3 regions of the Pseudomonas sp. NPDC089401 genome follow, and region 1 is predicted to be linked to each of the others. Evidence: riboswitches for the same ligand, from Rfam matches in the RefSeq annotation. Region 1 holds a riboswitch; each other region holds the start of a gene.
The links. A riboswitch is a leader RNA that binds a small molecule or an ion and turns the genes downstream of it on or off. The one in region 1 is predicted to bind cobalamin.
Positions count from the first base shown of each region.

Region 2: another riboswitch for cobalamin. It lies ahead of ACIP21_RS10165 (ABC transporter substrate-binding protein); the one in region 1 lies ahead of cobW (cobalamin biosynthesis protein CobW).
Region 3: another riboswitch for cobalamin. It lies ahead of ACIP21_RS10155 (TonB-dependent receptor); the one in region 1 lies ahead of cobW (cobalamin biosynthesis protein CobW).

Region 1 is NZ_JBIVIA010000013.1:70,165-77,346, forward strand. It holds gene cobN (cobaltochelatase subunit CobN) at 1-2,355, opposite strand, end outside; gene cobW (cobalamin biosynthesis protein CobW) at 2,359-3,426, opposite strand; cobalamin riboswitch at 3,526-3,740, opposite strand; cobalamin riboswitch at 3,842-4,067, shown strand; gene ACIP21_RS24575 (CbtB domain-containing protein) at 4,166-4,351, shown strand; gene ACIP21_RS24580 (CbtA family protein) at 4,360-5,052, shown strand; gene ACIP21_RS24585 (cobalamin biosynthesis protein) at 5,052-5,462, shown strand; gene cobM (precorrin-4 C(11)-methyltransferase) at 5,492-6,244, shown strand; gene ACIP21_RS24595 (DUF1272 domain-containing protein) at 6,309-6,551, shown strand; gene ACIP21_RS24600 (response regulator) at 6,771-7,182, shown strand, end outside.
Region 2 is NZ_JBIVIA010000003.1:612,008-619,189, forward strand. It holds gene ACIP21_RS10155 (TonB-dependent receptor) at 1-48, shown strand, start outside; gene ACIP21_RS10160 (DUF1624 domain-containing protein) at 247-1,413, shown strand; cobalamin riboswitch at 1,443-1,645, shown strand; gene ACIP21_RS10165 (ABC transporter substrate-binding protein) at 1,754-2,764, shown strand; gene ACIP21_RS10170 (FecCD family ABC transporter permease) at 2,764-3,777, shown strand; gene ACIP21_RS10175 (ABC transporter ATP-binding protein) at 3,774-4,562, shown strand; gene ACIP21_RS10180 (OprD family porin) at 4,580-5,944, shown strand; gene ACIP21_RS10185 (hypothetical protein) at 5,949-6,242, opposite strand; gene ACIP21_RS10190 (GNAT family N-acetyltransferase) at 6,349-6,849, opposite strand; gene ACIP21_RS10195 (hypothetical protein) at 6,959-7,182, shown strand, end outside.
Region 3 is NZ_JBIVIA010000003.1:604,632-611,813, forward strand. It holds gene calA (vanillin reductase) at 1-143, opposite strand, end outside; gene ACIP21_RS10125 (AraC family transcriptional regulator N-terminal domain-containing protein) at 324-1,229, shown strand; gene thpR (RNA 2',3'-cyclic phosphodiesterase) at 1,285-1,830, opposite strand; gene lpxO (lipid A hydroxylase LpxO) at 1,988-2,887, shown strand; gene ACIP21_RS10140 (carboxymuconolactone decarboxylase family protein) at 2,956-3,300, shown strand; gene ACIP21_RS10145 (GNAT family N-acetyltransferase) at 3,379-3,948, shown strand; gene ACIP21_RS10150 (outer membrane beta-barrel protein) at 4,072-4,818, opposite strand; cobalamin riboswitch at 4,992-5,198, shown strand; gene ACIP21_RS10155 (TonB-dependent receptor) at 5,307-7,182, shown strand, end outside.

The sequences.
Region 1 (7,182 bases):
CTCGATCAGCTGCAAGGCCAGCAGTTCGAGGCGTTCGCGGGTGTCGCCGCAGGTGCGCCAGGCTTGCGCGCTCAGGCCCTGCAGCGCCGCCGGGCGCTGCCCGTCCCAGGCCTGGCCGAGGTCGCAATCGAGCGGGTCGAACCCTGGCACCAGCGCCTTGGCCAGCGCCCGCAGCAAGCTGGCGTTGCCACCACGGCCGTCGCCACGCTCGACCCGCAGCAACGCCAGCAGCGTGTCGCTACGCAGGCGCGCTTGCGGCGACTGGCCGAACACATGCAGGCCATCGCGGATCTGCGACTCCTTGAGGTCGCACAGGTAGGTGTCCAGGCGTGGCAGCCACACTGCCGCGTCGTCCAGCTGCCCTTCGAGCTGCAGTTCGCGGTCGATATGGTTGGCCTTCAGCAGTTCGAGGATGTCGCGCTGCAGTTCGCGGGCACGCCGCGGGTCGAGCAGTTGCGCCTCGTAGAATTCATCGGCCAGTTGCTCCAGGTGGCGCAGCGGGCCGTAGGTTTCGGCACGGGTCAGCGGCGGCATCAGGTGATCGATGATCACCGCCTGGGTACGCCGCTTGGCCTGGGCACCTTCGCCGGGGTCGTTGACGATGAACGGATAGATGTTCGGCAGCGGGCCAAGCAGGGCATCTGGCCAGCAACGCTCTGACAGGCCGACACCCTTGCCGGGCAGCCATTCCAGGTTGCCATGCTTGCCGACATGGATCAGCGCATCGGCTGCGTAGGTGTGACGCAGCCAGAAATGAAACGCCAGGTAGCCATGGGGGGGCACCAGGTCCGGGTCGTGGTACACCGCACTGGGATCGACCTGGTAGCCACGCGCCGGCTGGATGCCGACGAACGTCTGGCCGTAGCGCAGGCCAGCCACCATCAGCCGGCCGCTGCGATACATCGGGTCCTGCTCGGCTGAGCCCCAGCGCTCGAGCACGGCCTGGCGGTTGGCTTCGGGCAACCGGGCGAAGGCAGCGTGGTAATCCTCGAGGCTCAGGCTCTGGGCGCAGGGGCGTTGATCCAGGTGATCGAGGTCGTTGGTCACGCCACCGAGCAACTGCTGGATCAGCGCCGTGCCGCTGTCGGGCAGCCCGGCAACCGCGTAGCCCTCGGCCTGCAAGGCGTTGAGAATGTTCAAGGCCGCCGCCGGGGTGTCGAGGCCGACGCCGTTGCCGATACGCCCATCGCGGGTCGGGTAGTTCGCCAGCACCAGTGCCACGCGTTTCTGCCCGTTGGGCAGACGCGCCAGCTCGACCCAGCGCCGCGCCAGTTCGGCGACGAAGTCCATGCGCTCGGGGTGGGCGCGGTAGCAGACCACGTCGGACTGGCTGCGCTCACTGCGCCAGGCCATGTCCTTGAAGCTCACCGGGCGCGTGATGATGCGCCCGTCGAGCTCCGGCAGGACGATGTGCATGGCCAGGTCACGGGCCCCCAGGCCCTGCTCGCTGGCCTCCCAGCCCGGCTGGTTGTCCTGCGCGCAGATTGCCTGCAATACCGGGATGTCGCGGCGGAACGGGCGCAGATTGGGGCGCTCGGGGCTGGAAAGGGCAAAACCGGTGGTGTTGACCAATACCTCGGCCCCCACCTCGTCCAGCCAGCGTTCGACCTGTTCCAGGCAGGCGCTTTCCTTCAGGCTGGCCACGGCGATGGGCAGCGGGTTGAGCCCGGCCGCCTGCAAGCGCTGGCAGAACACATCGATGAAGGCTGTGTTGGCGGCCTGCAAGTGCGAGCGATAGAACAGCAACGGTGCCACCGGCTGCTGCGGGTCCCACTGGCCATACCAGTCCTCGAGCACGGCGCCGGGCTTGCCGGGGTGATACACCGACGTGCGCGGCAACGGCTGCGGTTCGTCCCAGGCGTAATCGCGGCCCAGCCACTGGCTGGCGAGGCAATTGAACAGGTTGACGGCGTTGGCCTTGCCGCCCTGACGCAGGTAGTGCCAAAGGCGCTCGGCCGGCGCGCCGGTGACGTTGCCCAGGCCGGTCAGTTCCGGATCCGGTCGGTCGTCGCCCGGCACCAGGATCAGTTGCACGCCACGCGCTGCCAGTTCGACAAGCTGCTCGACGCCGTAGCGCCAGTAGCCGACGCCGCCATGCAGCGACACCAGGATCACCTTGGCATGGCGCAGCACCTCATCGACGTAGAGGTCGACCGAGGCGTGGTTCTGCACCTGCATCGGGTTGGCCAGGCGCAGGCTGGGGTAGTCGTCCGGCAGTAGCTCGGCGGTTTCGGCGAGCAACGCCAGGTGCGAGTCGCCGCTGCAGAGAATCACCAGCTCGGCGGGTGTCTGGCCGAGGTCGGCGATGCTGTCGTCCGGCACGAAGCCGCCGGGCTGGGTCCGCAGCAGGTGCATGGATCAGGCGCCCAGGGTCTGGCGCAGGCGCGCCTCCAGCTGTGCAGCGTCGAGGTCCTGGCCGATCAGCACCAGGCGGGTGATGCGCGGCTCGTCGGCGCGCCAGGCGCGGTCGAAGTGCTTGTCGAAACGGCTGCCCACCCCTTGCACCAGCAGGCGCATCGGCTTGCCGGGGATGGCGGCGAAGCCCTTGGCACGGAGGATGCCGAATTCGCTCACCAGCTGGGTCAGGGCGTCGAGCAACAGGCTTTCTTCGGCCTCAGGCAGGTCGATCGAGATGGAGTCGAAGGCGTCGTGATCATGGTCATCGTGATCGTCGCCGTCGTGGTGGGAATCATGGTGGGTACGGCGGCCATCGATATGCGCCTCGGACTCGGCGCCCACGCCCAGCAGCACCTCCAGCGGCAGGCGGCCACTGCTGGCCTCGATCACCTTGACCGCCGGCGGCAGTTCTTCGGCGACTTCGCTGCGGACCTTGGCCAGGCCCGCGGCATCGATCAGGTCGGCCTTGTTCAGCACCACCAGGTCAGCACTGGCCAGTTGGTCGGCGAACAGCTCGTGCAGCGGCGATTCGTGGTCCAGGTTGGGGTCGAGCTTGCGTTGCGCGTCGACCTGCTCCGGGTAGGCGGCGAAGGTGCCGGCGGCCACGGCCGGGCTGTCGACCACGGTGATCACCGCGTCAACCGTGCAGGCATTGCGGATTTCCGGCCACTGGAAGGCTTGCACCAGGGGTTTGGGCAGGGCCAGGCCGCTGGTTTCGATGAGGATGTGGTCGAGGTCGCCACGGCGGGCCACCAGCTCGCGCATGACCGGGAAGAACTCTTCCTGCACGGTGCAGCACAGGCAGCCGTTGGCCAACTCGTAGACGCGGCCGCTGGCTTCTTCCTCGGTGCAGCCGATGCTGCACTGCTTGAGGATCTCGCCATCGATGCCCAGTTCGCCGAACTCGTTGACGATGACCGCGATGCGGCGGCCCTGGGCGTTGTCGAGCATGTGGCGGAGCAAGGTGGTCTTGCCCGAGCCGAGGAAGCCGGTAACGATGGTGACGGGGAGCTTGGCCAGTGTTTTCATGTCGCGTTGCCCTTGGCAGGTTGGCGCGGGCATGCGGGACGAGAGCCGCAGGCCTTGCCAGCCGGGCTCGTTCGCCACCGGATCACCCCGCCCGGTTGAAAGTCGAAAGCGTGACGAGGCAGGTCTCCTGGCTTGCACCGTTCCAGCGCCGCTGTCCGGGACAGGGCCTGGCGGGATGACGCCTTCCCGCGCCTTGGCGCAGTGGCTGTGTCGATCCGTTGCCGGTGCCTACAGTTGCGGGGGCAGCCGCGGCTTGAACCGCGTTCCCGTCTTAGCTTCGGCGTGGCCGAAGAACCTCGAAGCGGCAAGGCTACGCGGGGGGGCGCGGGTGGTCAACTGGCGGATGGGCGTGAGAGCTGCCAGAGGTCCGTCACCCTTGCAGCAACCAATTGACGCCTCCCCCGCCCCGTGCTCTCCTTACGCCTTGCGTCCAGGTGCCCCCATCGGGGGTGAAACGGGAAACCGGTGCGCCGCAGGCCCTCTCCAAGGGCCGGGCCAATCCGGTGCTGCCCCCGCAACGGTAAGCGAGCGAAGCGTCAAGACCACTGTGCCACGTCGTCCGGCATGGGAAGGTGACGCTTGCCAAGGAGCCCTGCTCTTCCTCGCAAGCCCGGAGACCGGCCTGACGTTCATGAACACCCCGCGGTGGGCGGGCGCTGTCGCATTCCCTCGGGCGCATTGCGCCCGGGAATGTCGCGCCTGTCCGTTGCCATCACACAACAAAGCAGAGGATCGCGTCATGCCCGTCACCAGTGCCAAACACAGCATCGCCACCCCCGTCACCCTCAGCCAGCGCCTGGTCATCGCCGTCGGCGCCAGCCTGCTCGGCCTTTGCCTGGTGTACTTCGCCGGCTTCTCGCACATCGAGGCGGTGCACAACGCCGCCCACGATACCCGTCACAGCGCCGCGTTCCCCTGCCACTGAGGCCTGCCATGATCACCCGTATCGCCCGCACTGCCGGGTTCAGCGGCCTGCTCGCCGCGCTGCTGTTGACCCTGCTGCAGAGCTTCTGGGTCGCGCCGCTTATCCTCCAGGCAGAAACCTACGAATCGGCCGCGCCTGCCGCCGAGCACCACGACCATGCCGGCGAAGCCGGCGCCGCCCATGAGCACAGCGCCGAAGCCTGGTCGCCGGAAGACGGCTGGCAGCGCGTCCTCTCGACCACGGGCGGGAACCTGGTCGTCGCCGTCGGTTTCGCCCTGATCCTCGCCGCCCTCTACAGCCTGCGCGAACCCGGCCGAGTCAGCACCGGCGCGCTCTGGGGCCTGGCGGGCTTCGCCGTGTTCTGCCTGGCGCCGACCCTGGGCTTGCCACCGGAGTTGCCTGGCACTGCCGCCGCCGACCTCGGCCAGCGCCAGGCCTGGTGGATCGGCACCGCCGCCGCCACCGCACTAGGCCTGGCCTTGCTGGTGTTCGCTCGCCACTGGCTGCTCAAGGTTGTTGGCGCAGTGCTGCTGGTTGTGCCGCACGTGATCGGCGCGCCGCAACCTGAAGTGCACGAGAGCCTGGCACCCGAAGCCCTGGAAACCCAGTTCAAGGTCGCCTCGTGGCTGACCAACGCCGCCTTCTGGCTGGCCCTGGGCCTGCTGAGCGCCTGGCTGTATCGTCGCTCCAGCCACGCCTGATGCCGCACGCCCACCTGCAACCGGCGCTGTACGCCGGTTTCGGTTGCCGCCGGGGCTGCTCGGTCGACGAACTTGCCAGCCTCCTGCAGCAGTCCTTGGCCTGCCAAGGCCTGCCGCTGGCTGCCGTGCAAGGCGTCGCCAGCATCAGCCTGAAAGCCGATGAGCCTGGCTTGCGCCTGCTGGCCGAGCGCCTCGGCGTGCCGCTGGTGCTGTTCGACGCCGCCCTGTTGCAGGTATTCGAGCCCCACCTGAGCCATCGTTCCGCGACCGCCTTTGCCCATTGTGGCTGCTGGGGCGTCGCCGAAAGCTGCGCACTCGCCCTGAGCGAACGCCTGCAAGGCAGCGCAAGGCTGGCGGTACCCCGACGTGCGACATCACGTGCGACCCTCGCCCTGGCCTGCGCCGTATAATCGCTTTCTTCTCGCCCCAAGGATTCACCATGACGGTCTATTTCATCGGCGCCGGCCCCGGCGACCCGGAGCTGATCACGGTCAAGGGCCAGCGCCTGATCCGCCAGTGCCCGGTGATCATCTACGCCGGCTCCCTGGTCCCCGCCGCCGTACTCGACGGCCACCAGGCCGAAACAGTCATCAACAGTGCCGAACTGCACCTGGAGCAGATCATCGAGGCCATTCGCGACGCCCATGCCAAGGGTCAGGACGTGGCGCGCGTGCACAGCGGCGACCCCAGCCTGTATGGCGCCATCGGCGAACAGATCCGCCACCTGCGCGAACTGGGCATCGACTACCAGATCATCCCCGGGGTCACCGCCACCGCCGCCAGCGCGGCCTTGCTGGGCTGCGAACTGACCCTACCGGACGTGGCGCAGACCGTCATCCTCACCCGTTACGGCGACAGCTCGCCGATGCCCGCCGGTGAGCAATTGGCCGACCTGGCCCGCCACGGCAGCACCCTGGCGATCCACCTGGGGGTCAAGCACCTGGCCCGCATCGTCGAGGCCCTGCTGCCCCATTACGGCGCCGACTGCCCCATTGCCGTGGTCCATCGCGCCACCTGGCCAGACCAGGACTGGGTGCGCGGCACGCTCGCCGACATCGTCGAGCGGGTCGCCGCCAGGGGCTTCAGGCGTACCGCGCTGATCCTCGTCGGCCATGTCCTGGGGGATGCGCCGTTCGCCGCCTCGGCCCTGTACCGCGCGGGCCATGCGCACCTGTACCGCCCTGGTAACTGAATATTGCCAAGCGGGCGGAGGCCGTTGCAGACTCCGGGCTCAACCCTGGACCGGAGTCTTGCCCATGCTCGCGCTACGCCCCAACTGCGAATGCTGTGATGTCGATCTGCCGGGGGACAGCCCCGACGCGCTGATCTGCTCCTTCGAGTGCACATTCTGCCGCAGCTGCGCAGACCGCCGCTTCCAGGGCCGCTGCCCGAATTGCACGGGGCAGCTACTGCCCCGCCCCACGCGTGTAGGCCAGGCCCTTCGCAACAACCCCGCCTCGACCGATCGGGTACTCAAGCCCCACCCGGCCTGCCAGTAACCGACAGGTCATTACCCACTGCCTGGCTGCCTTTTGATAGCAACTCCCGGAATTTTGTAGGACTTTTCAACAAACAACGCCGACTTATCCAACAGATCTATACTGCCCGTTACAACGCAGGTCGGAATGATCGTATGGTGCTGCGCGACAGAAAGAACTTGCAGCCGTATTCCAGGTTTTACCTGGGAAACGGACCACATTCCGACAGGAGCTACCTACATGACAACCGTTCTGATCGTTGATGACCATCCGATCGTCCGACTTTCCCTGCGCCTGCTGCTTGAGCGTGAACGCTTCCAGGTCGTTGGCGAAGTCGGTAACGGCAGCGAAGTGGCACAGGTAGCGCGAGAACTGCGGCCCGACGTCGTGGTACTGGACATCGGCCTGCCTGGGCTCGATGGCATGGAAGTCATCAAGCGCCTGCAGCAACTCGACCCGGCCCCCAGGATCATGGTGCTCACTGGCCAGGCCACCGACCTTTACGTACGCCGCTGCCTGGATGCGGGTATCGGTGCCTTCGTCACCAAGGACGAAGACCACGAGGCCTTGCTCTTCGCCCTCAAGGCGCTGATCAAAGGTTATTCGACCTTTCCGCAGATGGCGGTCAACAGCAACAACCTGGACAGCGAGC
Region 2 (7,182 bases), on a different contig from region 1:
ATGGGGACGCCGCGGTCGTACTTTGCCACCGTGGACTACACCTTCTGATTTCAGGGCCTCTTCGCGGGTGAACCCGCTCCCACAGGTACGGCGCATGCCTTCAGGCCTGGGGCAATCCCTGTGGGAGCGGGTTTACCCGCGAAGGGGCCGGTACAGGCAATACGAAAAAATCGCTATCGGTAGAAAATGAAATAGTTATAAGATAACGTTTCATTTGACATCCATTCCTGCCTGCGACCCTTCCCCATGACCAGCGCCTCAGCCACCCCCACCCTGCTCACCCAGCGCCTGCAGAGCATCGACGCCCTGCGCGGCCTGGTGATCCTGTTCATGCTGCTCGACCACGTGCGCGAAACCTTCTTCCTGCACCGCCAGGTCAGCGACCCCATGAGCATCGACGCCACCGACCCGTCGCTGTTCGCCAGCCGCACCCTGGCCCACCTGTGCGCGCCGGTGTTCGTCCTGCTCACCGGCCTGTCGGCCTGGCTGTACGGCGAGAAGTACCAGGGCCGCAGCGATGTCTCGGCGTTCCTGTTCAAGCGCGGGCTGTTCCTGGTGCTGCTGGAGTTCACCCTGGTCAACTTCGCCTGGACCTTCCAACTGCCACCGAGCGTGATCTACCTGCAAGTGATATGGGCCATCGGCGTGAGCATGCTCGCCCTGTCGCTGCTGGTGTGGCTGCCGCGCCCGGCACTGGTGGCCCTGGGCGCGCTGATCGTCGCCGGGCACAACCTGCTCGACGGCCTGCACTTCGGTGTGGCGTCGGCGCTGCACGTGCCGTGGGCAATCCTGCATGACCGTGGCTGGCTGGAAGTCACCGACAACCTGCGCCTGCGCACGTCCTACCCGGTGCTGCCGTGGATCGGGGTGATCGCCCTGGGCTATGGCCTGGGCCCGTGGTTCGCCCGTGGCAGCGCTGCCGGCGAACGCCAGCAGCGCCTGCTGCTGGCCGGCTGCATCGCCCTGCTCGGCTTCATGCTGCTGCGCCTCTACAACGGCTACGGCGAAGCGCCCTGGAGCGGCTACCCGACCGTCACGCAGACGCTGATGAGCTTCTTCAACATCACCAAGTACCCGCCGTCGCTGCTGTTCCTGGCCCTGACCCTGGGCTGCGGCCTGCTGTTGCTGCGCGCCTTCGAGCGTGCCGGCACGGCCCGCTGGATCGGCGCCCTGGCGGTGCTGGGCGCGGCGCCGATGTTCTTCTACCTGCTGCACTTGTACGTGCTCAAGCTGCTGTACCTGGCCTGCGTGGCACTGTTCGGCCACAACCACGGCGACTACTTCGGTTTCGACGGCATCGGCGCGGTGTGGCTGGTTTCAGTGCTGTTGGCCGTGGCGCTGTACCTGCCGGTGCGCTGGTTCGCTCGGCTCAAGGCTCGCCGGCGCGACATCGCCTGGCTCAAGTACTTTTGATTTAACGTTTTGCCCCGGCGGCCTGATGGTCTACCATGCGGCCCGCCGGTTTCCGCCACGGAACTAACAGGGAATCCCAGGCCCGTCGCCCAAGACGCGCCAAACGGAACTGCCCCCGCAACTGTAGGTGCCGAGCCTGCTCCATCGATGCCACTGGATCAACGATCCGGGAAGGCCGGAGCCAGGTGACGACGCACCAGTCAGGAGACCTGCCGGCAAACATTCACCAACCGGCGGGGTGTCCGGGATGGCCATCTGTGTTGCCCTTGCGCCTGCAAGGGCGCGGCGATGCCTGTCCGTGCGTTCCTCACCAGAACTGACCGATAGGAGATCGCCCCGCATGCTGCTGCGTTTCACCTCCCTGCTGGCCGGCCTGAGCCTCAGCGCCCTGGCCCAGGCCGCCGCCACCCACTACCCGCTGACCGTCGACAATTGCGGCGCGCCGCAGACCTTCGCCAAGGCCCCCGAGCGTGCGGTGACCATCGGCCAGGCCGGCACCGAGATGCTCTATGCATTGGGCCTGGGCGACAAGCTGGCCGGCACCTCGCTGTGGTTCAACAACGTGCTGCCCGAGTACCAGGCGCTGAACGCCAAGGTACCGCGCCTGGCCGACAACGAGCCGAGCTTCGAGGCGGTGGTCGGCAAGCGTCCGCAACTGGTGGCGGTGCAGTTCGAGTGGATGGTCGGCGCCCAGGGCGTGGTTGCCACCCGCGAGCAGTTCGACGAGCTGAAGATCCCCACCTACCTGCTGCCCTCGGACTGCGAAGGCAAGGACAACCTGGTCGGCGCCGACGGCACCCGCCTGCAGGCGTTCCAGGTCGACAGCATCTACCAGAGCGTCAGCCAGCTGGCCGAGATCTTCGACGTGCAGGACCGCGGCGCGGCGCTGAATGCCGACCTCAAGGCCCGCCTGGACGGCGCGAAACAGCAGCTGGCCGGCAAGGACCTGGCGCAGACATCGGCACTGTTCTGGTTCTCCAGCGCCGACCTCGACATCGACCCTTACGTCGCCGGCCGCCAGGGCGTGGCCGACTTCATGCTGCGCACCCTGGGCGTGCGCAACGTGGTCGAGTCGACCGAGGAATGGCCGACCGTGGGCTGGGAAACCCTGGCCAAGGCCAACCCGACCTGGCTGATCATCGCCCGCATGGACCGCCGCCGCTTCCCCGCCGACGACTACCAGAAAAAGCTCGAATTCCTCCACAGCGACCCAGTGACGAAGAACATGGACGCGGTGAAGAACAACCGCATCGTCATCCTCGACGCCGACGCCATGCAGGCCGGCATCCGCCTGTTCCGCGGCCTGCAGACCTTGTCCGCAGCCTTTGCCAGCGGTAAAGCGGCACAGTGATGAAGGTACTGCTCAACAGCGCCCTGGCCGTGCTGGCCTTACTCGTCGCCGTACTGGCCGGCACCGCCATCGGTGAAACCAACCTGTCGCCGCAGGTGGTCTACCAGGTGCTGGCCAACCACCTGTGGCAGGCCGGCCACCCGGTCGACCCGATCGACGCCGGCATCGTCTGGAACTACCGCCTGACCCGCGCCCTGGTCGCCGCCGCCTGCGGCGCTGGGCTGGCGACCTGCGGGGTGATCCTCCAGGCGCTGCTGCGCAACCCGCTGGCAGAGCCCTACCTGCTCGGGCTGTCCGCCGGCGCCTCCACCGGCGCAGTGCTGGTCGGCCTGCTCGGCCTGGGCAGCGTCGCCCTGAGCATGTCCGGCGGCGCCTTCATCGGCGCCCTGGCGGCGTTCGCCCTGGTGCTGGTGCTGGCCCGCGCGGCCGGGCCGAGCAGCAACAACGCCCAGGTGATCCTCGCCGGCATCGCCGGTTCGCAACTGTTTACCGCCCTGACCGCCTTCCTCATCACCAAGTCGGCCACCGCCGAGCAGGCCCGCGGCATCATGTTCTGGCTGCTGGGCAATCTCAGTGGCGTGCGCTGGCCGTCGGTGTGGCTGGCGTTGCCGGTGGCGCTGTTCGGGCTGGTGGTGTGCCTGTGGCACCGCCGGGCGCTGGACGCCTTCACCTTCGGCGCCGACTCGGCGGCCTCGCTGGGCATCGCCGTGCGCCGCACGCAGTTGCTGCTGATCAGCTGCGCGGCACTGGTGACTGCGGTGATGGTGTCGATCGTCGGCGCCATCGGCTTCGTCGGCCTGGTCATCCCGCATGCCCTGCGCCTGCTGCTCGGGCCCGGCCACAGCCGCCTGCTGCCGGCCAGCGCGCTGGGCGGCGCACTGTTCCTGATTGCCGCCGACGTGCTGTCGCGCACGCTGATCAGCGGCCAGGTGATCCCGGTCGGCGTGGTCACCGCGCTGATTGGTGCGCCGGTGTTCGCACTGATCCTGGTCAGCCGCAGGGGGCGCCCATGACCGCCATGAACACCGCGCAGATCGCCCCCCTCGCCTGCCGCGGGCTGGGCCTGCAACTGTCGGGCAACACCGTGCTGTGCAACATCGAGCTCAACGTGGTACCCGGCGAAACCTTGGGGATCGTCGGCCCCAACGGTTCGGGCAAGTCGTCCCTGCTGAAATTGCTGGCCGGGTTGCGCACGCCGGGCACCGGCAGCGTGCAACTGCTCGGCGAACCCCTGGCGCGCCTGCCCCGCCGGCGGGTCGCCCAGGCCCTGGCGCTGGTCGAGCAGCAGGCCGATACCCTCGATGCGATCAGCGTGTTCGACGCCGTCGCCCTCGGGCGCACGCCCTGGCTGTCGGCGCTGGCGCCGTTCTCCCGCAAAGACCGCGCCATCGTCGAGCAGGCCCTGGCCGACCTCGACGCCACGCACCTGCGCGAGCGGGCCTGGAGTTCGCTGTCCGGCGGCGAACGCCAGCGCGTGCACATCGCCCGCGCCCTGGCCCAACGCCCCCAGGTGCTGCTGCTCGACGAGCCGACCAACCACCTCGATATCCAGCACCAGCTGAGCCTGCTGCAACAGGTGCAGGCGTTGCCGGTGACCACCCTGGTGGCCCTGCACGACCTCAACCAGGCGCTGACCTGCGACCGCCTGGCGGTGCTCGACAAAGGCCACCTGGTCGCCCTCGGCAAGCCACTCGACGTGCTCACCCCAGAGCGCCTGCTGAGCACCTTCGGCGTGCATGCCCACTACCTCACCGACCCTTTCGACGGCGCGCGCATCCTGCGTTTTCGCGCCCCCTGAACCAGGAAGTTCCCGCCATGTCGTCACGCCCCGCCGCCCTGCTGCTCGTCAGCGCCCTGCTCGCCTTGCCACTCGCAGGCCTGGCCCCCATCGCCCGGGCGGACTCCGCGCAATCGCAGAGCCATGGCTTTGTCGACGACAGCAGCTGGAGCCTCCTCAACCGCACCGTCTACGACCAGCGCGACTACAAGCACGGCGGTCGCAACAGCGGCGCACGCAACGCCTACAAGCCACGCAGCGAACGTAACGGCCTGGCCGAGGAATGGGCCTACGGCCTGATGGGCACGTTGCAGTCCGGCTTCACCCAGGGCCTGATCGGCGTCGGCGTCGATGCCCACGCCTACCAGGGCGTGCAACTCGACAGCGGCGGCGGCCGTGCCGGCAAGGCGCGCCTGCTCGGCGTGGACAACGACGGACACCCGAAGAACGAATACAGCCGTGGCGGCGCGGCGCTGAAACTGCGGGTGTCCAACACCGTGCTGTCCTGGGGCGAACAGCGGGTGAAGACCCCGGTATTCAGTTCGTCCGACAGCCGCCTGCTGCCCGAGACCGCCACCGGCGTCTTCCTCTCCAGCAGCGAGATCGACACCCTCAAGCTGGTCGCCGGGCACTTCAACGAAAGCACCGACCGCAACGCCTCCAGCCACGACCAGGGCTTCGTGGTGAACTATTCCGACGCCCGCCAGGGCAACAGCTTCGACCTCGCCGGCCTGGTCTGGAACCCGAGCGACGCCTTCAGCGGCAGCCTGTACACCTCGCGCTACCAGGACACCTGGAACCAGAGCTACCTGGGCAGCACCCTCAACCACGCCCTGGACGATCGCCGCAGCCTGAGCCTGGACCTCAACCTGTACCGCACCACCGACACCGGCAAGGCACTCTCCGGGCGCATCGACAACACCACCTGGAGCCTGGTCTCGCGCTACAACCAGGGCCCGCACAGCTTCAGCCTCGGCTGGCAGCAGGTGGACGGCAACACTCCGTTCGACTACGTCACCCGCGGTGCCATCTACATTGCCAACGCCGTGCAGATGTCCGACTTCAACGCACCGAACGAGAAGTCCTGGCAAGCACGCTACGACCTCAACATGGGCGCCTACGGCGTGCCCGGGTTGAACCTGACGGCGCTGTACGTGCGCGGGTTCGACATCGACGGCACGCACGTCGACCCCAACGGCGGCTACGCGTACCTGGGCTATGGCAAGGGTGGCAAGCACTGGGAACGCGACCTGGAGGCGCGGTACGTGGTGCAGGGCGGCAAGGCCAAGGGCACCACGTTCTCGCTGCGGCACAACTTGCACCGGGGCAATACGGCGCAGGCGGAGCTGGATGGGGATCAGATCCGCCTGGCGGTGGAGTGGCCGCTGTCGGGCGGGTTCTGACCATTCAGTGATCCAGGCCCCAGTCACGTCGCTCCTGCTCGGTGAGGCTTGCAACGACGCGGGCGCAAGTGTCGTCGAGCACCGAACCCGCCTGGCAGCGGGTCAGCACGAAGCGCTTCACGGTCCGCGGCCAGCTGCCGTCCTTGTGTGCGCTGCCGATGATGCCCGCGGCATCCTGGCTGTACACCGTGGGCCGCAGCTGCAGCAACCGCTGTTCGAAGTCGCCGCAGGTCCAGTCGTCACTGCGGACTTCGAACTCGTCGAGCAGGTCGAGCTTGTACAACGCGATATGGGCCATGGGCGCATTTCCTTGTTCTACGCGTGGGGGCGAAAAGGTAAGGAATTGCCCGCGAGATTGAAATGAACAAGGCGTTCATCGTCCGGGCCGCGCCGTAGGACAAGTCCTACTCGGCCTGCCACTGCTCCATGTGGGTGGTGTGCCACAGCGGGTCGTCTTCGACATCGATCACGGCAAAACCCTGGCGCTCCCAGAAGCGGATCGCACCCGGCAGGAAGGGGTGGGTGTGCAGGTAGAGGCAGTCCACGCCCACCTCGCGGGCGTGTTCACGCAACGCCGCGAACAACGCACCCGCCAGGCCGTGGCGGCGGTACTCGGGGAGCACGAACAGGCGCACCACTTCGACCACCCGCTTGCCGTGGTAGTCCAGTTGCGCAAAGCGGTGGTCATATGGCAGGTAGCCGATGCCCGCGACCAGCCGGCCCTGGTCCCGCGCTTCGAGAAAGTGGCCCTCACCGTCCAGGTAGGTTTCGGCGAAACGCGCCAGGTCCTTGGGCAAGGGCGAGTCGGCGAGCATCGGGTACAGCCCGCGGCGGGCGCTGTCGATAAAGCCCACGACGTCGCTGATGCTGTCGCGGTCGGGGGGTTGGATGATCCAGTTCGGCATGGCAATGGAGACGTGGCTTGAGCGAACGGTTTTCTACCCCAATGCCTGGGTGCTGACAAGCCAACCTCGTTATAATCGGCCCTTTGAAACACGCGCCCAAGGCCACCCCATGCCCCGCATCCCGACGTTGCTGCTGCCCCTGCTGTTCACCGCCGCCCTTGCCGCCTGCGACCAGAAGCCCAGCCGCGAGGAACAGATCCTCGCCAACCTGCCGCTGCAGGAAGCCTACGACCACAACATCGAGCGCATGGCCGCGCTGCTCAAGCGCACCCATCCGCAGCTGGAAGAGGCCAGCATCCGCGAGGTGCTGCGCAAGCATCTGACGGTCGAGGA
Region 3 (7,182 bases), on a different contig from region 1:
GCCTGGTGGATGTCGGAGTGGCACACGCCGCAGTAGAGGATCTCGATGGCGACGTCGTCCGGGCGAGGGGCACGCCGCTCGAAAGTCATCGGGGCCAAGGGGCTGGTCGGGGTTTGGGCGGCGTAGCCGATGGCGGTGTACATGCAGGACCTCACAGGCAGATGAAACGATTCAGGGCGCGCATTCTGCCCACCCCTGCCCGCCGCGCCCACGGCTGATTCTCCGGCATCCATGCCTGATTCTCCGGAGTTGGCCTGCGATCTCTGGCGCCAGGCCTGCAATCTGCGATGATGAAAGCGTCCGATTCTCTGCCCAGGCTCACCATGCAACTGACCCGCCACGTCGACGCCAACGCCCCGCTGTGCTCGCTGATCCGCCGCCTGGCCACCCGCCCCGGCTTCGTCCCCACCCACCTGCCCCAGGTGCAGGTGCTGAGCTGGGCGCAGTACGTGGCCAGCAGCCCACAGATCTACGAGCCAAGCCTGATGATCCTGGCCCAGGGCAGCAAGCTGGCGCGCCTGGGCCCGCGCACCCTGGAGTACGGCGCCGGGCATTACCTGGTGCAGGCGCTGTCGGTGCCGTTCATGTGCGAGACCTTCGCCACCGCCGAGGCGCCGCTGCTGGGGGTGGCGGTGGACATCGACCGCAGCGTGCTCGGCGAGCTGGTACAGAGCATGGGCCTGGCGCCGGACCCGGCGGTGCAGGCGCAGACACCGCAGTCGATGACCTCGGCGGCGCTCGATGCGCCGATGCGCGAGAGCGTCGAACGCCTGTTGCAGTGCCTGCAGGACCCGGTGGACGCCAAGGTGCTGGGCCCGGCGCGGGTACGCGAGGTGCTCTATACCGCCTTGCGCGGCCCCCAGGCCGGCGTGCTGCGGGCGCTGGTCGAGCAGCAAGGGCATTTCGCCCGCATCGGCGCCGCCCTCGCCTACCTGCGCGAGCATTTCACCGAACCGCTGAGCGTCGAGGCGCTGGCGGCCTGCGCCAACATGAGCGTGTCGACCTTCCACGAGCACTTCAAGCGCTGTACCGACATGGCGCCGATGCAGTACCTCAAGCGCCTGCGCCTGCTCAAGGCGCAGCAGATGCTGATCGGCGAAGGGCTCGGCGTGGCGCAGGCAGCGCACCGGGTGGGCTACCAGAGCACCTCGCAGTTCAGCCGCGAATACAAGCGCCAGTTTGCCCGCAGCCCCGGGGATGAACTGCCTTATCAGAGCCTGCCGGTTTAACTCCTCTGCGCAGAAATACACGGCCCGCTCCCACAGGATCCGCGTATGCCCGGGGCTATTGCGTCAACGGCCACTCGGCCAGCGGCCAGTAGCGGCCCTTGCGCGATTCATAAAGGGTGAAGTGCCGGGCATTGACGAAGAACTCCGGGGCCACCCCTGCCTCGGGGGGCTGCCCACGAAAATCCCGCGACAGGGTCAGGTGCGGGCGATACTCCCGTGCCTGCTCCTCGAAGCCCATCGGCAGCAAGGCCTGCTGCAGGTCATAGACCAGCTGGCGCAGTGCCACGGGTGTCTCCTGCGGCTCCAGCACCAGGGCACCGGCACGCGGCCAGGCCTTCAGCTGGTCGAGCAACAGCCGCAACGGCGCGTCCGGGCGCGCCAGGTTGTCCACTGCCGCACAGATCGCCGGCACCTGCGCCGCATCCACGTCACCCAGGAACAGCAAGGTCAGGTGGAAGTTCTCGCTCGGCACCGGCTTGCCGCTGCGCAGCGACAAGCCGCGCCGCCACTGGGCGATGGCACGGCGCTGGGCGTCGGTCACCGGCAAGGCGAAAAACAGCCGTTTGAAGGGGGCGCCACTCGGGCGGATATCCTGGACCATGGCTACTCCGTCGCATGAAACGTTTGCGCACACCATAGGGCATTACACCTAAGTCGCCCTGTTTTGAGGTAACAATATGTACAAACTACCCCCATGACAGTTTATGCTGGCGGGCTTATGCCATGGCGCATGGCCATTTTTCGACAAGTAACCGTCCATGAAAATTGCACTCGTACTGATCTTCGTCCTCTCGATCGCCTATGTTCACCTGCGCGGTCGGGTACGCCACAAGCTGACCCGCCAGCTGGGCGACCACTCCAGTTTCCTGGCCCCGGTCAACAGCTTCCTCTACCTGTTCTCCAAGCACCCGGCCAAGCCGTACCTGCCGGTCGAGGCGTTCCCCGAACTGCAGCCGCTCATGGACCACTGGCAGGAAATTCGTGCGGAAGGCCAACAGCTGCTGCACGTGGGCGAAATCAAGAAGTCCGATAATTATGACGACGTCGGTTTCAACTCGTTCTTCAAGACCGGCTGGAAGCGCTTCTACCTGAAGTGGTACGGCGAGAGCCACCCGTCGGCGATGACCCTGTGCCCGCGCACCACCGAGCTGCTGCAAGGCATCGGCACGGTCAAGGCGGCGATGTTCGCCACCCTGCCGCCAGGCGCCAAGCTGGTTCGCCATCGCGACCCCTACGCCGGCTCCTACCGCTTCCACCTGGGCCTGGACACGCCGAACGACGACGGCTGCTACATCGACGTGGATGGCGAGAAGTACTCTTGGCGTGACGGTGAAGGGGTGATCTTCGACGAGACCTACATCCACTACGCCGCCAACACCACCGAGCACAACCGCATCATCCTGTTCTGCGACGTCGAGCGCCCGCTCAAGTACCGCTGGGCCACCGCGTTCAACCGCTGGTTCAGCCGCAACGTGATGGCCGCCGCCGCCGCGCCGAACGATGCCAACGACAAGACCGGCGGCATCAACCGCCTGTTCACCCGCATCTACAAGATCCGCGAGCGTGGCAAGGCGCTGAAGAAGCGCAACCGCATGCGCTACTACCTGGAAAAGTGGCTGGTGGTCGCGGCGCTGGTGCTGGTGTTCGTCTACATCTGAGGCCCGCAAGGGCCATCAACATCGTCTAGCCTGAAAGCTCCTCCGACAACCCTGCCAAGGTGAAGACGATGAGCATGATGGACTGGGACGCCTACCGTAAGCAGTTGATGGCCGGCATCGGCGATCTCAAGCAACTCTCCCCCGACACCGTCGCTGGCTACATGACCGCCAGCGGCGCCGGCGCCAAGACCAACCACCTGGACGCCAAGACCCGCGAGCTGATCTCCCTGGCCGTGGCCGTCACCACCCGCTGCGACGGCTGCATCGCCGTGCACTCGCAACAGGCCGTCAAGCACGGCGCCACCCGCGAAGAGATCGCCGAAGCCCTGGGTGTGGCCGTGGCGATGAACGCCGGCGCTGCGCTGGTGTACTCGGCCCGGGCCATGGATGCAGTGGGCAAGGCCAACGGCTGAGCCAACACGGCGTCGTCGCCCTTGCGCGACGGCGCCGCGCCACCCAGACTTGGCGCCCTAGCCACAGCAGGAACCGCCATGATCCAAATCCGCCCCATGACGCCCGACGACTTCGAGCGTTTCTGGCCTACCTTCCAGGCCATCGTCCAGGCCCGCGAAACCTACGCCTACGACCCCGCGCTCAGCTTCGAGCAGGCACGCCAGCTGTGGCTCGAGCTACCCGTGCGCACACTGGTGGCCGAAGCGGATAGCGAGCTGCTGGGTTCTTACTACCTCAAGGCCAACGCCGCCGGCCCTGGTGCCCATGTCGGCAACTGCGGCTACATGGTCTGCGAGGCCGCCCGCGGCCGTGGCGTGGCCCGGCTGATGTGCGAGCACTCGCAGAAGCTGGCACGCCAGGAAGGCTTCCTGGCATTGCAGTTCAATTCGGTGGTGGCCTGCAACGAAGTGGCGGTGGCGCTGTGGCACAAGCTGGGCTTCGAGACCGTCGGCCGCCTGCCCAAGGCCTACCGCCATGCCCGCCTGGGGCTGGTCGATTGCCTGGTGATGTACAAGTGGCTGGCCGATGAGCCGGTGGTGGAAAAGCCGCCGCTGCTGATCGGGCGCAAGAACATCGAGGCCCGGGTGTCGCGGCGTCGTGGGCGTTAGCCTGTGAGGGCCCTTTCGCGGGTAAACCCGCTCCCACAGGATTCCCACCAAGCCTGAGGGCAGTGCAGAACCTGTGGGAGCGGGTTCACCCGCGAAGAGGCCGGTGAGGTCTATGCATCAGCCTCAGAACGCCAGGCCCACCTTGAAACCGAACTCGTCACGCTTGAGCTTGGTGTTGTCGGCCACTGGCGAATCCTCATCGAGCTTGTACTCGGTACGGGTGTAATACACCCCCGCCTGCACCGGCATGCCGCCCTGCTGGTTCATCAGCAAGGTCACCTCGGCATACGGATTGGTGCGGTCCTTCATGTCCACGCTGTCGCTGCCGAAATCATCCACCTTAAGCCGCGCACGGCCATCGATGGTGTGCCGGGCACCCACTTCCACACGCAGGGTCGAGGCATCGAACTGGTGGTTGTAGCCCAGCGCCGCCTTGGCGAACGGCGACTTGTAGGTGAGCCTGGTATCCAGGTCGTTGATCTCGGGCTCGAAGCGTGTCCAGCTGTAGCCACCGCCGACGATCACATCGACGAAGTTGCGCGCATCCAGCGCCGCGCGCCAGCCCAGGTCGAGGTCGGCCTGGGCCTCCTTGAGCTTGTTGTCGTTCTTCTTGCCGTACTTGGCCTCGGCGCCGATCTGGTAGATGAAGCCGGACTCGGCCGTCAGCTTGTTGCCGAAGGTGGCGAACACGCCGCCTTGGCCGAGGTGTTCCTTGTCGCTTTCGCTACCGCCCTCGAACTTGAATTTGTCGTAGGCACCCAGCAGGCCGACGCTGAACAGCGGGTCCGGGCTGGGGGCGGCGGTGGCCAGCAGCGGGCTGCCGAGCAGGGCGAACAGGCAGGTGTGGCGAAGCAGGTGGCGAGCGGGCATGCGTGCGGTCTCCATGACAGGAATACGAATGACGAACGTTCGGTTCGAGATTCGGGCTGTCGGGAAAGTTCGAAAAAAAATCGATACAAGCGCACAACCTCATGATTCACCAAGTCGTCTTCCCGCGCAGGTGCCCCTTGATCACGATTTGACGTACCGCCCGTTCAATGGTCAGATGCACGCCAGTTTCAGGTGCCCTGCGCCGCCGCGCGCAGGGTGAAACGGGAAGCCGGTGCGTCTTTTCGCAAGACAAGTCCGGCGCTGCCCCCGCAACGGTAAGCGAGCGATGCCTTCGACACACCACTGTGCGCCAGCATGGGAAGGTGAAGGCCTCATGACCCTCGCAAGCCCGGAGACCGGCCTGAAGCCTCACTTGGCAACCCGCGGTGGGCGGGCGCAGGCCGGTATCCGTGCGCGCGCCTGCGTGCGCGGTTCGCCTTTGCGTGTTTTCCACCGGGATCCATTCTTTCCTGCAGCAGTGGAACGACATGTCCCGATTCATCCAGCTTCACCCCCTGGCGGCCTGCCTGGCCGTCGCACTCCCAGCCCTCGCCGACGATCAAGCGATTGCCCTGCCCTCCACGGCCATCACCGGCCAGCATGACCAACAACGCATCGACCTGGCCACGCCGACCGAGGCCGGCTCACGGCTGAACCTCAGCGCCCTGGAAACCCCGGCCAGTACCAGCAGCATCACCGCGGCAGAGATCGAGCAGCGCAACAACCTCACGGTACAGGACGCGGTGACCCGCTCCCCGGGCATCACCTTCATCGGCAACCCAGGCGACGGCGGCACCGGCCTGTCGGCACGCGGCTTCACCGGCCACGGCTCGGTGATGACCCTGTTCGACGGCGCGCGCCTGTACACCGGCGCCGGCACCCAGACCTTCCCGACCGACCCGTGGATGGTCGAGCGCATCGACGTGATCCGCGGCCCGGCCTCGGTGCTTTATGGCGAAGGCGCCACCGGCGCGGTGGTCAACGTGGTGCCGAAAAAGCCGTTTGCAGGCGACATCCGCAACCACCTGCGCCTGGGCTACGGTTCGTGGGACCGCCAGCAGCTGGGCCTGGACAGTGGCGGCAGCCTCAGCGAGCGCCTGAGTTACCGCCTGACCCTCGACCAGCAAGCCGGCAACGGCTGGGTCGACCGCACCGATTCGCGCAGCCTGGCCCTGAGCGCCGCGCTGCGCTTCGATGCCAGCGACGACCTGAGCTTCACCCTCGCCCATGAGCGCGGTGATGCCCAGCCGGCCAACTACTACGGCACGCCGCTGATCGACGGCGAGTACCGCAGCAGCCTGCGCAAGAAGAACTACAACATCCACAACGATATCCAGCGCTACCACGACGAGTGGACCCGTTTCACCACCGACTGGGCGATCAACGACCAGCTCAGCGCCAGCAACCAGCTGTACTACATCAAGAGCCGTCGCCACTGGCGCAACGCCGAGAACTACAGCTGGGATGCCGACCGCGAACAGCTGGAGCGCCAGAGTTTCCTGGAGATCCGCCACAACCAGGAGCAGATCGGCGACCGCCAGACCTTCACCTTCGACCACAGCCTGCTGGGCATGGCGAGCAAGACCCTGGTCGGTGTCGAGTACAACAAGGTACGTTTCAACGTCGACAGCAACCGGCCCTACAACGACGTGGGCGGCGACTACATCGACCCGTGGCAGCCGACCCCGGGCGGGTTCCACAGTGACTCGCCGACCCGCCCGCAGACGCTGTCGACCACCCACACCTTCGCCCTGTTCGCCGAGAACCGCCTGCAACTGACCGAGCGTCTGTCGCTGGTGACCGGGGTGCGCCGCGACCAGAACCACATCGACCGCGACAACCTCATCGACGGCAGCCGCAGCGACCGCAGCCTGCAAGGCGGCAACTGGCGCGCCGGGCTGGTGTTCGCGGTCAATGACGAGCTGTCGCTGTACGGCCAGTACGCCACCAGCGAGGACGGCGTGGACAACCTGGTCAGCCTCAGCCCGACGGCGATGCACTACGACCTGACCGAAGCGAAGCAGACCGAGCTGGGCCTCAAGCAGCGCTTCTGGGACGGCCGTGGCGAGTGGACCCTGGCGGCGTTCCATATCGTCAAGAAGAAACTGCTGGTGGATGACCCGATCACCCACGAGGCGCAGCAGGCCGGGCAGCAGACCTCCGATGGCCTGGAAGCGTCGCTGGAGCTGGCGTTGCCGCACCAGTGGCAGGTGTCGGCCAATGCCTCGCTGGTGCGGGCCAGGTACGACGATTTCGACGAGGTGGTCGGTGATGTGGCCTTGGACCGCGCCGGCAACCGCCCGGCCAATGTGCCGCGGCGCACGGCCAACCTGTGGCTGAGCAAAGGCTTTGGCCAGCAGGTGG